4 regions of the Vallitalea guaymasensis genome follow, and region 1 is predicted to be linked to each of the others. Evidence: riboswitches for the same ligand, from Rfam matches in the RefSeq annotation. Region 1 holds a riboswitch; each other region holds the start of a gene.
What was found. Region 1 has a riboswitch for cobalamin ahead of HYG85_RS14490 (cobyric acid synthase). Riboswitches for the same ligand answer to the same signal wherever they lie in the genome.
Positions count from the first base shown of each region.

Region 2: linked by a shared signal. The riboswitch ahead of HYG85_RS03265 (hypothetical protein) and the one ahead of HYG85_RS14490 (cobyric acid synthase) in region 1 are both predicted to bind cobalamin.
Region 3: linked by a shared signal. The riboswitch ahead of HYG85_RS17300 (ABC transporter substrate-binding protein) and the one ahead of HYG85_RS14490 (cobyric acid synthase) in region 1 are both predicted to bind cobalamin.
Region 4: linked by a shared signal. The riboswitch ahead of HYG85_RS16010 (ABC transporter substrate-binding protein) and the one ahead of HYG85_RS14490 (cobyric acid synthase) in region 1 are both predicted to bind cobalamin.

Region 1 covers NZ_CP058561.1:3,359,936-3,363,156, forward strand. Annotated here, with positions in the region: gene HYG85_RS14485 (alpha/beta hydrolase) at 1-712, opposite strand, end outside; cobalamin riboswitch at 881-1,056, shown strand; gene HYG85_RS14490 (cobyric acid synthase) at 1,258-2,745, shown strand; gene cbiB (adenosylcobinamide-phosphate synthase CbiB) at 3,001-3,221, shown strand, end outside.
Region 2 covers NZ_CP058561.1:726,391-729,611, reverse strand. Annotated here, with positions in the region: gene nikA (nickel ABC transporter substrate-binding protein) at 1-782, shown strand, start outside; cobalamin riboswitch at 1,166-1,314, shown strand; gene HYG85_RS03265 (hypothetical protein) at 1,480-3,221, shown strand, end outside.
Region 3 covers NZ_CP058561.1:4,042,669-4,045,889, reverse strand. Annotated here, with positions in the region: gene HYG85_RS17310 (cobyrinate a,c-diamide synthase) at 1-87, opposite strand, end outside; gene HYG85_RS17305 (sirohydrochlorin cobaltochelatase) at 84-860, opposite strand; cobalamin riboswitch at 1,005-1,151, opposite strand; cobalamin riboswitch at 1,386-1,591, shown strand; gene HYG85_RS17300 (ABC transporter substrate-binding protein) at 1,815-2,912, shown strand; gene HYG85_RS17295 (FecCD family ABC transporter permease) at 2,912-3,221, shown strand, end outside.
Region 4 covers NZ_CP058561.1:3,722,331-3,725,551, forward strand. Annotated here, with positions in the region: gene HYG85_RS16005 (replication-associated recombination protein A) at 1-1,119, shown strand, start outside; cobalamin riboswitch at 1,544-1,716, shown strand; gene HYG85_RS16010 (ABC transporter substrate-binding protein) at 1,870-2,934, shown strand; gene HYG85_RS16015 (FecCD family ABC transporter permease) at 3,047-3,221, shown strand, end outside.

The DNA of each region.
Region 1 (3,221 bases):
TAAGAACTCCAATACCTTTACTTGCAAGTCCGTATGCAATATCTCGAAATGGCTTGTTTGGTCCAACAGTTTCATCTTTATCATTTGGACCAGAACCATGTACAAGAATAACGACAGGATATTCATCTTTATCTTTTGGAATAGTTAACAATCCAGGTAGTCTATACTCTTCTTCACCAAATTCAACAGCTATTTCTTTAACATTCTCAGGAACACTTACTTCTTCTACATCTTGAGCTGGTGTCAAGGAAAAACCTTCAATAACCTTATCTTTATTAAATGATACAGTACAGTTGATATTAGATTTACTATACTTATTTGTTATAATAACTATTTTATTATTATCTTGTTCCACTACTTGTGTAGATAATACTTTTTCAAATTCACCAGCTAAATTATTAATCTGGCTGTCTGCTGATTTTAGCATTTTTACATTAACCATTTGTTTCAATTGAGCAGAATAATTAAAGTTGTTACTAACGAATTCAAAATTTTTATCCATAAAAGCTTTATTCAGGCTTGTAGCAATTTCTTCTTCAGTGCCATCTACCAATACATCATTATCTGATTGACCTTCATCAGTAGTATCATCTTTTGCTTCTTGTTCATCATTAATCACGTTTTGGGCATCTTCATTATTTTGTTGTTCAGTCCCTTTACAACCAACTAATATCATTGCAATTATTGTTAATGAAATAATAAATCTTTTCATATTAAATCACTCCTTATATACTTATTAGATTATTAGACAAACATCTAAATAATTAACTTGAGTATAATCCAAAAACTTATTTGTGTCAAGTTATTGATTTTATATTTGTTATAGAATATAATGATTTCATATATATAATTTAATATATGCTCACCAATATTATTTATAATATGTAAAAGTGAGTTAAGTAATCTATATTTATAAGGAAACTGGTGAAAATCCAGTACAGCCACCGCTACTGTATTTACTACTAATGCAATAAAAGCCACTGAATCAGCATTTGGGAAGGCATTGCATTAGGCTTATGTATAAGTCAGGATACTTACATGGATTACTATGTATATTAAATCCAGATTGCGTGTGGAGATATGGGTTTGTTTTAATGTATATTTATGGTACATATATTAATTCTTTAAACATTTCTGCAAACATTATCCCCCATTAGAGCAAAAAATATTGTAAGTTCCTTATTACAACCAATAACTTGATAAAGATTAGAAAGTACTAATAAAAATGCATCTAGCATAAAAAAATGGAGTGATAAAATGAATAATATTATGTTTCAGGGAACAGCTTCTACCGTTGGTAAAAGTATACTTACTGCTGCTTTGTGCAGAATTTTAAATGATGATGGAATTAGTGTAGCTCCATTCAAATCACAAAATATGGCGCTAAATTCTTTTGTAACAGAAGATGGGAACGAAATGGGCAGAGCCCAAGTTGTACAAGCTGAAGCCGCTCGTATAAAACCTACTGTCGAAATGAATCCAATCCTACTAAAACCAACAAGTGATGTTGGAAGTCAAGTAATATTGAATGGTAAGATATTCAAGAATATGTGCGCAAAAGATTACTTCGGCACAAAAGCAGGATTAAAAGACCATATAGTAGAAGCTTACAACAAGTTACAATCCAAGTATGATGTCATTGTATTAGAAGGAGCAGGAAGTCCAGCAGAAATTAATCTTAGGGAAAATGATATAGTCAACATGGGTATGGCTGAGATGGTAGACGCTCCAGTAATACTTATTGGTGACATTGATAAAGGTGGAGTATTTGCCTCAATCTATGGAACAGTCATGCTCCTTGAACCAGAAGAAAGAAAAAGAATCAAAGGATACATAATAAATAAATTCAGAGGAGACGAGAAAATTCTCCAGCCAGGCATAGATATGTTCTACGAAAAACTACAAATACCATGTCTAGGAGTAATTCCCTTTGAACCATTAAAAATAGATGATGAAGACAGCGTTACAGAAAGATTTGATAGAAAAGCAGAAGGAGACATCATAATTGGAGTTCTCCGTTTACCATACATGTCCAATTTCACAGATTTCACTGTCTTTGAATTAGAAGAAGGAGTATCCGTAAGATACATAAAAGAAAACGAAGACTTTGAAGGCATAGACCTATTAGTCATACCAGGCAGTAAAAATACCCTAAAAGATATGGAATACATACACAATTCATCCCTAAAAGCAGGTATCTATAGAGCCCACAGAAATGATATCCCCATAATTGGTATATGCGGAGGCTATCAAATGCTCGGAGAAACTATAACCGACGAAAAAGGCGTAGAAACTGTCATGAACAGTATAAATGGTCTAGGTCTATTAGAAATAAAAACAGAAATGGAAGAAATCAAACAAACAACCCAAATAACAGGAAACATAATGCTGGAAATCCCCTTCGCAAAAAAATCCTGTAACCTAAAAGTAAACGGATACGAAATCCACATGGGTAAAACTTACCTAATGGGCGAAAGTACTCCCCTAATCAAACTACAAGATAACAGATTAGACGGAGCCATCAACGCCAAGAAAAATGTTTTCGGAACATATCTACACGGAATATTCGATAACGATGAACTAAGAAAACAAATACTCGATAACATAAGAAAGAAAAAAGGACTAGATTGCAACAACAACATAGACTACGCAAAATTAAAAGACATGGAATACGATAAACTAGCAAATCTAGTACGTAAACATATCGACCTAGAAAAAATAAAAGACATTATTTACAACAATTAGTTCCAATAAAAAAAGAAGTTGACAAACAAAACTAATTATACATATTGAACTTAAACAGCTATAAACCATTTTAACAAGTTCAATATATTTTACTTAATTTATAAATATATCTAACACTACAATTACGGGTAGAAGGGTAAAGTGTTATAATCACGCAGACCGACCGCTTCTCAGGGTAAGGCAAGTGATTATAACACTTTACCCTGACCCCCATTAATATGTTAGCTAAAAAATTACATCTAAGAGGTGTTATCATTGAAAGTTATTATAATAACATGTATTGCCCTAATACTTGACAGGATTTTCGGGGATCCACTAAACATACCCCATCCTATCATCTACATAGGAAAACTAATAAGCAAACTAGAAAAAACTATAAGAAAAAGCAAAATACCTCTAAAAGCAGGTGGCTTCATCTTGCTTTTTGCAACAATAGGAATAACTGTATCTATGATTACTCTTCTATTATTTGCTTG
Region 2 (3,221 bases), 2.6 Mb from region 1:
CAGCTTGCTCAGAAAGTGAATCAGAAACTAGAAGTATCTTAATGAATACAGCTAATGAAGTATTAAAAGATATGGATGTAAGAAAAGCCATATTATGTGGAGTTAATAAAAAAGTTATTATAGGAACAGTTCTATTAGATATAGAAAACAAAGCGGATACAATATTAAATCCATCATTAACTTACTGTGATGTAGAAGTGGAACCTTACGAATATAATAAAGAAGAAGCTTGTAAGATCTTAGATGAAGCAGGATGGACATTACCAGAAGGTAAAACAATCAGAGAGAAAGATGGTAATAAGCTTTCATTAAATCTTATGTATGTAACAGGTAGAGGTGCAGAAGAAAGTATTGCTCAAGTTTTTGCTTCTCAAATGAAAGAGATAGGTATTGATGTAAAATTAGATGGTGTTGAGTTAATGGTTTGGGGTTCAAGAGGATTTGAAGGTGATTTTGATCTTTCTTTCAATGCAACTTATGCAGCTCCATATGATCCACATACATATATCGGTGGTATGATGAGTTATAGTCTAGACAATCCTGCACAGCAAGGGTTAGATAATAAAAAGGATTTAGATGAAAAAATATTAAAGCTATTCTCTATAAATGATGAAAAAGAAATTAAGAATTGTTATGATAGTATTTTAAAACAATTACATGAAAGTGCAATGTACATACCAATATCATATCAAAAGCAAATAGCATTATATAATAAAGACGTTATATCAACTGTAGAATTTCCTAGTATACCTGGTCAATTGGATATGATGTTAATAAAGTAATGTTAGGTGATAAGTAGAAAATATGAATGTATATAATTCGTACAATGTAATATAAAATAAGGTCATTGGAAATCTAAGTTTTCAATGACCTTATTTTAAGTTATAAACATAATATGGTTTATAAAAATATACTAGAATAGTATATAAATTAATATTTATCTGTTATTTTTTAATAGTTAAAATATATTATAATAACTATTTACATTAATCAAACAAAATGTTACAATGTAGCTGTCGAGAAAGAGAAAATATTATTTTGCTTTTTCTTGGACCTAATAGTATATGTATCAAGTGTACTACTGTAGGTATTTACAAAAAAATTTAATAAAGGCAGTTTGAGAGGAAGGTCACAATAATTAGTTGTGAGTGAATATTAAATATTCTTCGGTGAAAATCCGACACTGTCTCAGCAACCGTAATGTCAACGAAAGGACAATATACCACTGAGAATTCCATTTTAGTTGTGGAATAATCGGGAAGGTGTCTTAGTAGGAAAACCACACTGTAAGTGGCAAATGGCTAAGTCGGGATATTCTCACTCTGTTTGTTAAAATGTAATGCAAATCCCTGAGGTTGGAAGGCATAAATAGGTGGAATCTTTATGTTCTAAACCAAGTATGTCAGGGCGCTCTTAGGAGTGTCCTTTTTAGTGCACGGAACATATGACTAAGTAAACAAAATTCGAGGAGGAAAGAAAATGATTTTATCAAGAAGCAAAAGAAAAAGTTGTGCAATCTTACTTGCAGTGGCAATGATTCTTACAATGATGCCTCTTACTGCAAAAGCAGCAGCACCTACAAATGTAGAAGTTTATTTATCAGGTGCAACAAATCCAAATCCTACAGTAAATACACAAGACGGAGACACAGTAGAAAGTATATATACTCGTATTACAGGTCAAAGCTATCCATGGACAGTATTATATGAGATTAATGGAAAAATGGGAGCTGTAGCACCTGGCAGTTGTATTGTTCCAGACAATGCATATATACAGTATTACACTATTAACAACTATCAGACAGATGTACTAGCTACAATTAGTGATTATAGTTTAATAATTGCAGATGGTAAAATTAAGGTTCTAAATGGTAAAGAATATACTTGGAAAGGACTAGAAAAAAGTATTAACATGTGTGTACCATTTGTTAGAAATGCAAATGTAACAGTTAATCCTAAGAATTTAAGTACTCCATTAACAACACCAGTAAAGCTATCAGATTATGCTGGTATTGAAATGAAAAGTACTGGCGGTATTAGTACATATATGCCTATAGAAGTTGTAGCTGATTATGATGCTTATACAACAGAGCTAAATGAAGGATTAGAAAAAGTCATAGCTATAGCTGATTCCTTTGGTATCAATACAAGTAGCGCAGTAAATGCACTAAATGGTTCAGATAATGCTGTGAAAGCTACTGAAAAAGTAGCTCTGGGAGAAACTATCATTAATGCTTCTATCAATAATGATATTCTTCTTAGTAAAGTAACTTTTAATGAAAGTGTAGCAGTATCTGCTCCTTTTGATCCTTATGTACCAAGCTATACTTTGATATCAACTACAGGTAGTGATATTGTTCCAGCTACTTTCATTATAGAACCTGTTGCTATGGCAAGTGATGCAACAGTAACTTATAGTACTACTGATTCCAATATTTCATTTGCAGGTAATGTAATTTCTGCAAGTACAGCAGGAAATCACAGTTTCTCGATTAAAGTTGCAAAAAATGGTGCAGAGAGAATATACGATTTTGCCTTCACTTGTGATGCTCCTATCGTTGCAGGAGATCCATCTGTTTACGCATTTTTACCTGCTCCTGGTCAGTTTACTAATGAAGGTGTGACTGTTGGTGGATGGGGAGACATCTATCTTTCAGGTACAGATGGTATTAAATTAATGGCAGATAATGTTTCATCTACAGGTGTATCACTAGGATATTTTGGTGGATATACAGTATTTGATATGAAAAATATTGATAACGACCCTAATAATAAATATGGTGTGGATTTTATAGTATATGGTAATGCTTTCTGGAATAACTCTGAACCAGGTTGTATTCAAGTAGCACAAGCTGATAGTCAGGGAAATCCTGATACTTGGTATGATATTGCAGGTTCATTATATTATGAAAATACTACTAAAAAGAACTTTAGTTTAACTTATGAAAATCCTAATCCTAATGATAATACAAAATATACAGAAGCAGGAAATAATCTTGGGAAATTAGATTCTATTAATTATACTGGTAGTGCAACTGGAACAATCACAAAAAATACTTTCCATAATCACAGCTGGTTCCCACTTAATTGTAACTACTTTACAGGAAGAAACGGTAACCCTGCTTTAGACAAGACAAACAAATTGTCATTTGCAGACTATAATGATTCACATAACAAGTTGACATTAACAGGTACAATGCTTGGCAGTATTACATCTACTAA
Region 3 (3,221 bases), 680 kb from region 1:
AGCCATTAATGCTATGGTAAGAGTAGTTTTACCTGTCCCACTATGTGGTGCTGATATAATTAATCTAGGTTTTGCCTTAGCACTCATTGGTTATTCACTGCTTCCTTCAAGTGATTAAGATAGATTTTTCTAATGGCTTCATTACCACCTAATCCTTTAGTTATTGCTCTAACCTCAATACCGTTAGCAATTAATATATTCTTCCATGAATCTTCCTCGTCACCTGCCATATCATTGTGTGCATGATCTCCTGCAACAACCAAGAACGGCATTAGAACAGCTTTACTGTATTTACCCTTTTTCAACCTTTTTATAACTGGTTCTATACCATCTTCTATAGTCCCCATAAATACTGGTAAATCCTCATTTTCAAGAAGATATTGCATATAGTAATAACTGGTATTAGCATAATGCTCTGTACCATGACCCAGTAATACAACCGCTTCATTAGGTTCTACCTTAGGAATATAAGTCTTTAATGCTTCTATAACCGCTCTATAATCATTTTTATGATATAATAATGGTTGTGAAAGTGAAATATGTACATTCTTGTTATGATTCATCCTACTTACTATAGTTCTTATCTTATCATATTCAAAACCTGGTATTATATGGGTTGGTTGAACAATTATATGTTCAAATTCTTCAATTAATTTTTTCAAAGCTTCATCTGGTGTATCAATATGAATACCTTCTTTTTTCAACTTTCTAATTATCATATTGGATGTAAATGCACGTACCACCTTATAATCAGTAAAAGTATTTTCTATCAACTTTTCTATAGGTTCTATCTGCTCTTTTCTTGCATTTTCATAACTACTTCCAAAACTCGCAACCAATATCGCTTTTTTCTTCTCCACAACAACTTCCTCCTTTTAATTCAACTTAAATATAATAAAAAACTCTTACCTACAACGAGATAAGAGCATGATATACAATATTTATTAATAATATAATAAATAGTTACACCCTCTGTCCCTCGCAAAGTTTTTACGTAAAATAACGTAAGTGTATAAGATTAAATAGGTACTCTGACTTCAATAACTTCCATAATATAACAGAAATCATTTACACAGTGGCGTGACCGTTCAGGATTCCAACCTGATTCCCTTTGAAGATATCCAAAATATCCTCAAACATACATCGCTATCTAATCATTATTCAATTTAATCTAATAATAAATCATCTGTAGCTTCATGTCAATAAAACATCATTAATGTATCATTCTATTTTAGAAGAAAATAACATATACTATTTTGCAAATACCACGTCCGAACAAAATAATTTTTCTGACTTACCTGCACAACATAATTTTATTTTTATAATGCATTACAACTCTAAATCACATTGACATTACTACAAAACTATGATACTATTTCTTTAAAATTTAATAGTTATTTAAGGGTGCTTTATAATGTTGTTCAAACAAAGTCCAACATTAAAAGATAATAGGGAATGAGGTGTGAATCCTCTACAGCCCCCGCTACTGTAAGTAGGGATGAAATCTTAGATATATCACTGGGAAACTGGGAAGATTAAGAGAGTAAATTGAGCTACGAGTCAGGAAACCTGCCTTTAAAATCCATGTAACTAACTTCGGTGGGAAGATACGATTACATTAATTGATTAATAAATTTATCTTATTATAAATTATTTAATTCGTTAATATAACTTACAACTGATAGTTGTAAGTTTTTTTATTTTTTACTATCTCTACAAACCGTTAGCTATTCTTATTTTCATGGAAGATAAACCTTCAAAACTATTGAATTAATACAAGCTACTATTAAAAGATTTTCTAGGAGGACTTAATAATGAAAAATATGAAACGTGTTGCTATTTTATTGATTTTTATATTGACCGTTACTTCATTCAGTGGATGTTCAAAACAGGATTCATCAAAAACTACTGTTACTCCAGACAGCACTGAAAAAACAACTGATGAAAATAAGGATACAGAAAAAGATTCAGAAACAACAAAAGATAATTCAGGAAAAGACTCTGTCAATAAAAATTCAGAAGAATTACCAGAATTCATAATCAAAGATACTGACACAACTATTACATATTTAAACCCAATGGGTAATGAACAAACAATCACTAAAAATCCAAAAAAAGTTGTTGTACTTATGAATTCTATTCTTGATATCTGGTATCTAGCAGGTGGAGAAGCCATTGCTAGAGTAAGCGGTTCAACTAATGTTCCAGAAGCCGCTAAAGATATTGAACAAGTTGGTAAAGTAAACGCACCTAGTGTTGAAAAAGTATTATCTCTAGAACCTGACCTAGTTATACTAAGTTCTACTAGAAGTCAACACGTAGAAATGGAAGATATATTAAAAAGCAATAATATAGAATGTGCATATGTCGATGTTAGTAATAATCCTTACGAAAGATTTAATGATGCACTAAGATTATTTACAAAAATCACTGGTAGAGATGATATTTACGATTCAGAAGTAAAAGCTCTCAAGGAAAATGTAAATAAAATCTGTGAAAAAGCTAAAAAAGAAGAGCAACCTGATGTATTTATTTTATTCGGTTCTACAAAATATGTAAAAGCAGAACTTTCAACAGGTCTAGTAGGAAACATGCTAGAGATGCTTGGAGCTAACAATATAATTACTGACTCACCAGTTGAAAATAGTTCAAAAGTAGATTTTAGTTTGGAAAAAATCCTTGAAAAAGACCCTGATGTAATATTAGTTGTTACTATGGGGGATCTTGAAAAAGTTAAAACTCGTATAAATGATGACTTAGAATCAAATGAAGCATGGGCTACACTTACAGCAGTAAAAGAAGGTAATGTACACTATCTTCCATCAGATTTATTCCATTACAAGCCTAATGCAAGATATCCTGAAGCATTTGAATATTTAGCTAAAATATTATATCCTCAGGTATTTAAATAATGAACGATTTAAAAAACAGACATTCTTATAAGATTACCGTACTAATAATTTTGCTAATTATTACTTTCATATCATTTCTTTTCAGTATTAGTTTAGGTGCTTTTAAGATATCAGTTCCAGAAATATTAAAAGCTATATTTATTGATGAAACAGGTGTCAATAGAAATATCATATGGAAAGTAAGAGTTCCAAGGTCACTTGTAGCTGGAACTGTTGGTATATGTTTGTCTTTGGCTGGAGGCATTTTGCAGGGGGTAATGAGAAACCCCCTAGCCTCACCTAATACTATTGGTGTATCCTCTGGGGCAG
Region 4 (3,221 bases), 360 kb from region 1:
AAAGTTATAGCAAACACCACAAAAGCTGAATTCGTTCAATTGAACGCAACTATATCTGGAAAGAAAGACATTGAAAAAGTAGTAAATGAAGCTAAGAACAGACTTGGTATGACGCTGGGAAGCACTATCCTGTTCATTGATGAGATTCATAGATTCAATAAAGCACAGCAGGACGCCCTTCTGCCATATGTTGAAGATGGTACCGTAACACTTATCGGTGCTACTACAGAGAATCCTTATTTTGAGGTAAACAGTGCGCTAGTATCCAGGTCTAGAGTCTTTGAACTAAAGCCTTTGGAAAACAAAGATATTCGAAAGCTCATAATGAGAGCCATTGAGGATAAAGAAAAAGGATTAGGCACTTTTAATGCCAAGATCAATGAAGAAGCCATAGAGTTCTTGTCCGATAGAGCCAATGGAGATGCAAGAGCCGCTCTTAATGCCATTGAACTAGGGGTTCTTACCACTGAACCAGATGAAGATGGAATAATCAACATAGATATAGATGTAGCATCTGAATGTATACAAAAAAGAGTTATCAATTATGATAAAAACGGAGATAATCATTATGATACCATATCAGCTTTCATAAAAAGTATGAGAGGTTCAGATCCAAATGCAGCAGTCTATTATCTTGCTAGAATGATTTATGCAGGAGAAGATCCCAAATTCATAGCGCGAAGAATCGTTATATGTGCTGCCGAGGATGTAGGAAATGCTGATCCTATGGCGATACAAGTTGCAATGGCTGCCGCTGATGCAGTTAATTTCATAGGTATGCCTGAAGGTAGGATAATATTATCCCAGGCAGCTACTTATGTTGCATGCGCCCCAAAAAGCAATGCTGCCTACGTAGCTATTGATAAAGCATTGGAAGATGTGAAAAGAATTCAGATTACCACAATACCATCTTATCTCAAAGACAGCCATTATAGTGGTGCAAAAAAACTAGGTCACGGAACAGGATATAAATATGCCCATGACTATGAAAATCACTACGTAGAACAACAATATTTACCAGATGAACTTGTTGATGAGATATATTATAACCCTACCGAACAAGGGTATGAAAAGAAAATTGTAGAGCATTTCAACAATATAAAGGGGAAGGTTAAATAGTTTTAGTACATTTTTAAAAAAAACATTTATAGCCGTTAGTTATGTTAATTAGAAAAAAAGTGTTTTGTGATTATATTGTAGATGCTAGGAAGCAAAATAGTATATGTATATGTGGAGTTGTGAGGCAGGACGCCGAACCCAGCTTTAATCTGACAGCCCTACTGGACTGTCAGGAATAATAATGGACTCGATGTCCATTATTATTCGTTGAGCTCAGGACGAGCAAGTAGCTGGCGTAACATATACATATACTATTTTGCAATAACCAAGTCAGAACAAAACACTATTTCTGACTTACTTGCAATATAATCTAATCTAGATAAAAAATGGAAAACTTAAATAACTAGTTTTATCTTGACATATTTATATTAAAGTATATAATAAAACTATCTTTGGATATATTTATATATAACATAAGATACTAAAATTTAATAGATGAAAAGGTACTCGTTGAGTTAAAAGGGAAAGTGGTTAAATGCCACTGCAGCCCCCGCTACTGTAAATGGTATGAAATCTAAAATGTCATTGGGAAACTGAGAAGACTAGAGAGTAAGTTAAGCCATAAGCCAGGAGACCTGCCTTTTTATAAGTTTTAAGCTTTCGGTGGGAGAGTGTAGATTCACATATTTATTTGTAATCTGACTGTGCCTTAGCACAGTTTTTTGTTGCTTATAAATGGAAAATGCTACATGAGTATACCGAGTGTCAATCACTTTTCTTATTAAAGAAGATATTATGGAGGTTTAAAGGATGAAAAAATTATTAAAGCTGTTACTGACAACTATGTTAATTTCAGTACTCGTTTTTAGTTTAGCTGCTTGTGGCGGCAAGAAGACACCAAAGGATGATACATACAATCAAGAGAATCAAGTAGAAAAAGATGATACATCAAAGACTGATGAAGACAAAGATACTAATGAAGATAAGGATACTAATGATAAGAAAGATGAAACCACTAGTAATGAAGAGGAAAAAGATACTAGTAGCGAATCAGATATATATCCATTAACAATAACAGATAAGTATGGTAAGGAAATAACAATTGAAAAAGAACCAAAAACTGTAGTTTCAATTTCACCAGAATTTACAGAAACAATATTTGCTCTAGGAGCAGGAGACAAAATAATTGGTAGAACAGATTTTTGTGACTATCCAAGTGAAGTAGCGAATATAGAATCAATTGGTGGTTTACAAGAATTTAATATTGAGAAAATAGTAGACCTTAATCCTGATATTGTAGTTACATCTGCTCATGTAAAAGATGATGCTGTAGCTAAGTTACAAGAACAAGGTATCACTGTTTTATCACTTTCTTGGAATGAAAGCTTTGAAGGAATATACGGTTATATAAGTACACTTGGTGAAGTTATTAATAAAAAACAAGAAGCAAATGAATTAGTAACTAGTATGAAAGATAAAGTAGGAGAAATCCAAAAAGCAATAGAAGGAAAAGAAAAACCAACAACATATTTTGTAGTAGGATATGGAGAAGGTGGAGATTTTACAGCTACTGGAGATACCTTCTTAAGTGAAGCCATGGCTTTGGCTGGAGCTGACAATATAGCGAAAGATGCTACAGGTTGGGCATATAGTATTGAGCAGATAGTTGATAAAGACCCTGAGATTGTCATATGTTCAGATAAGTATGATTCTAAAACTACGTTAGAATCATTAGAAGGATATAAGGATTTAACTGCTGTCAAAGAAGGAAAATTATACGAAATTGATGAAAATCTATTCTTTAGACAAGGACCTAGAATAGTTGATGGATTGACTAATTTAGTTAAGATAATTCATCCAGATGCTATTAAATAATGTAAATAGATTAGAATTATAGTATACTTTAAGTAAGTCTATGTTAAATATAAGCATAGACTTACTGTGTTATAAATAGAAATGACATACTAAAGTAAAGCAGGTTAAGACTATGAAGATATTTAGAAAAAGTAATATTATAATAAGTTTATTAGTACTTATAGCAGTAATTATTATTGCATGTGGATTTGGTTCTGTCAGAATAGATTTTGTTGACAGCAGCAAAATATTATTAAGTAAAATTCCATTAATAAATGATTTGATTTCCCTTGATGGTATTAAGGAAT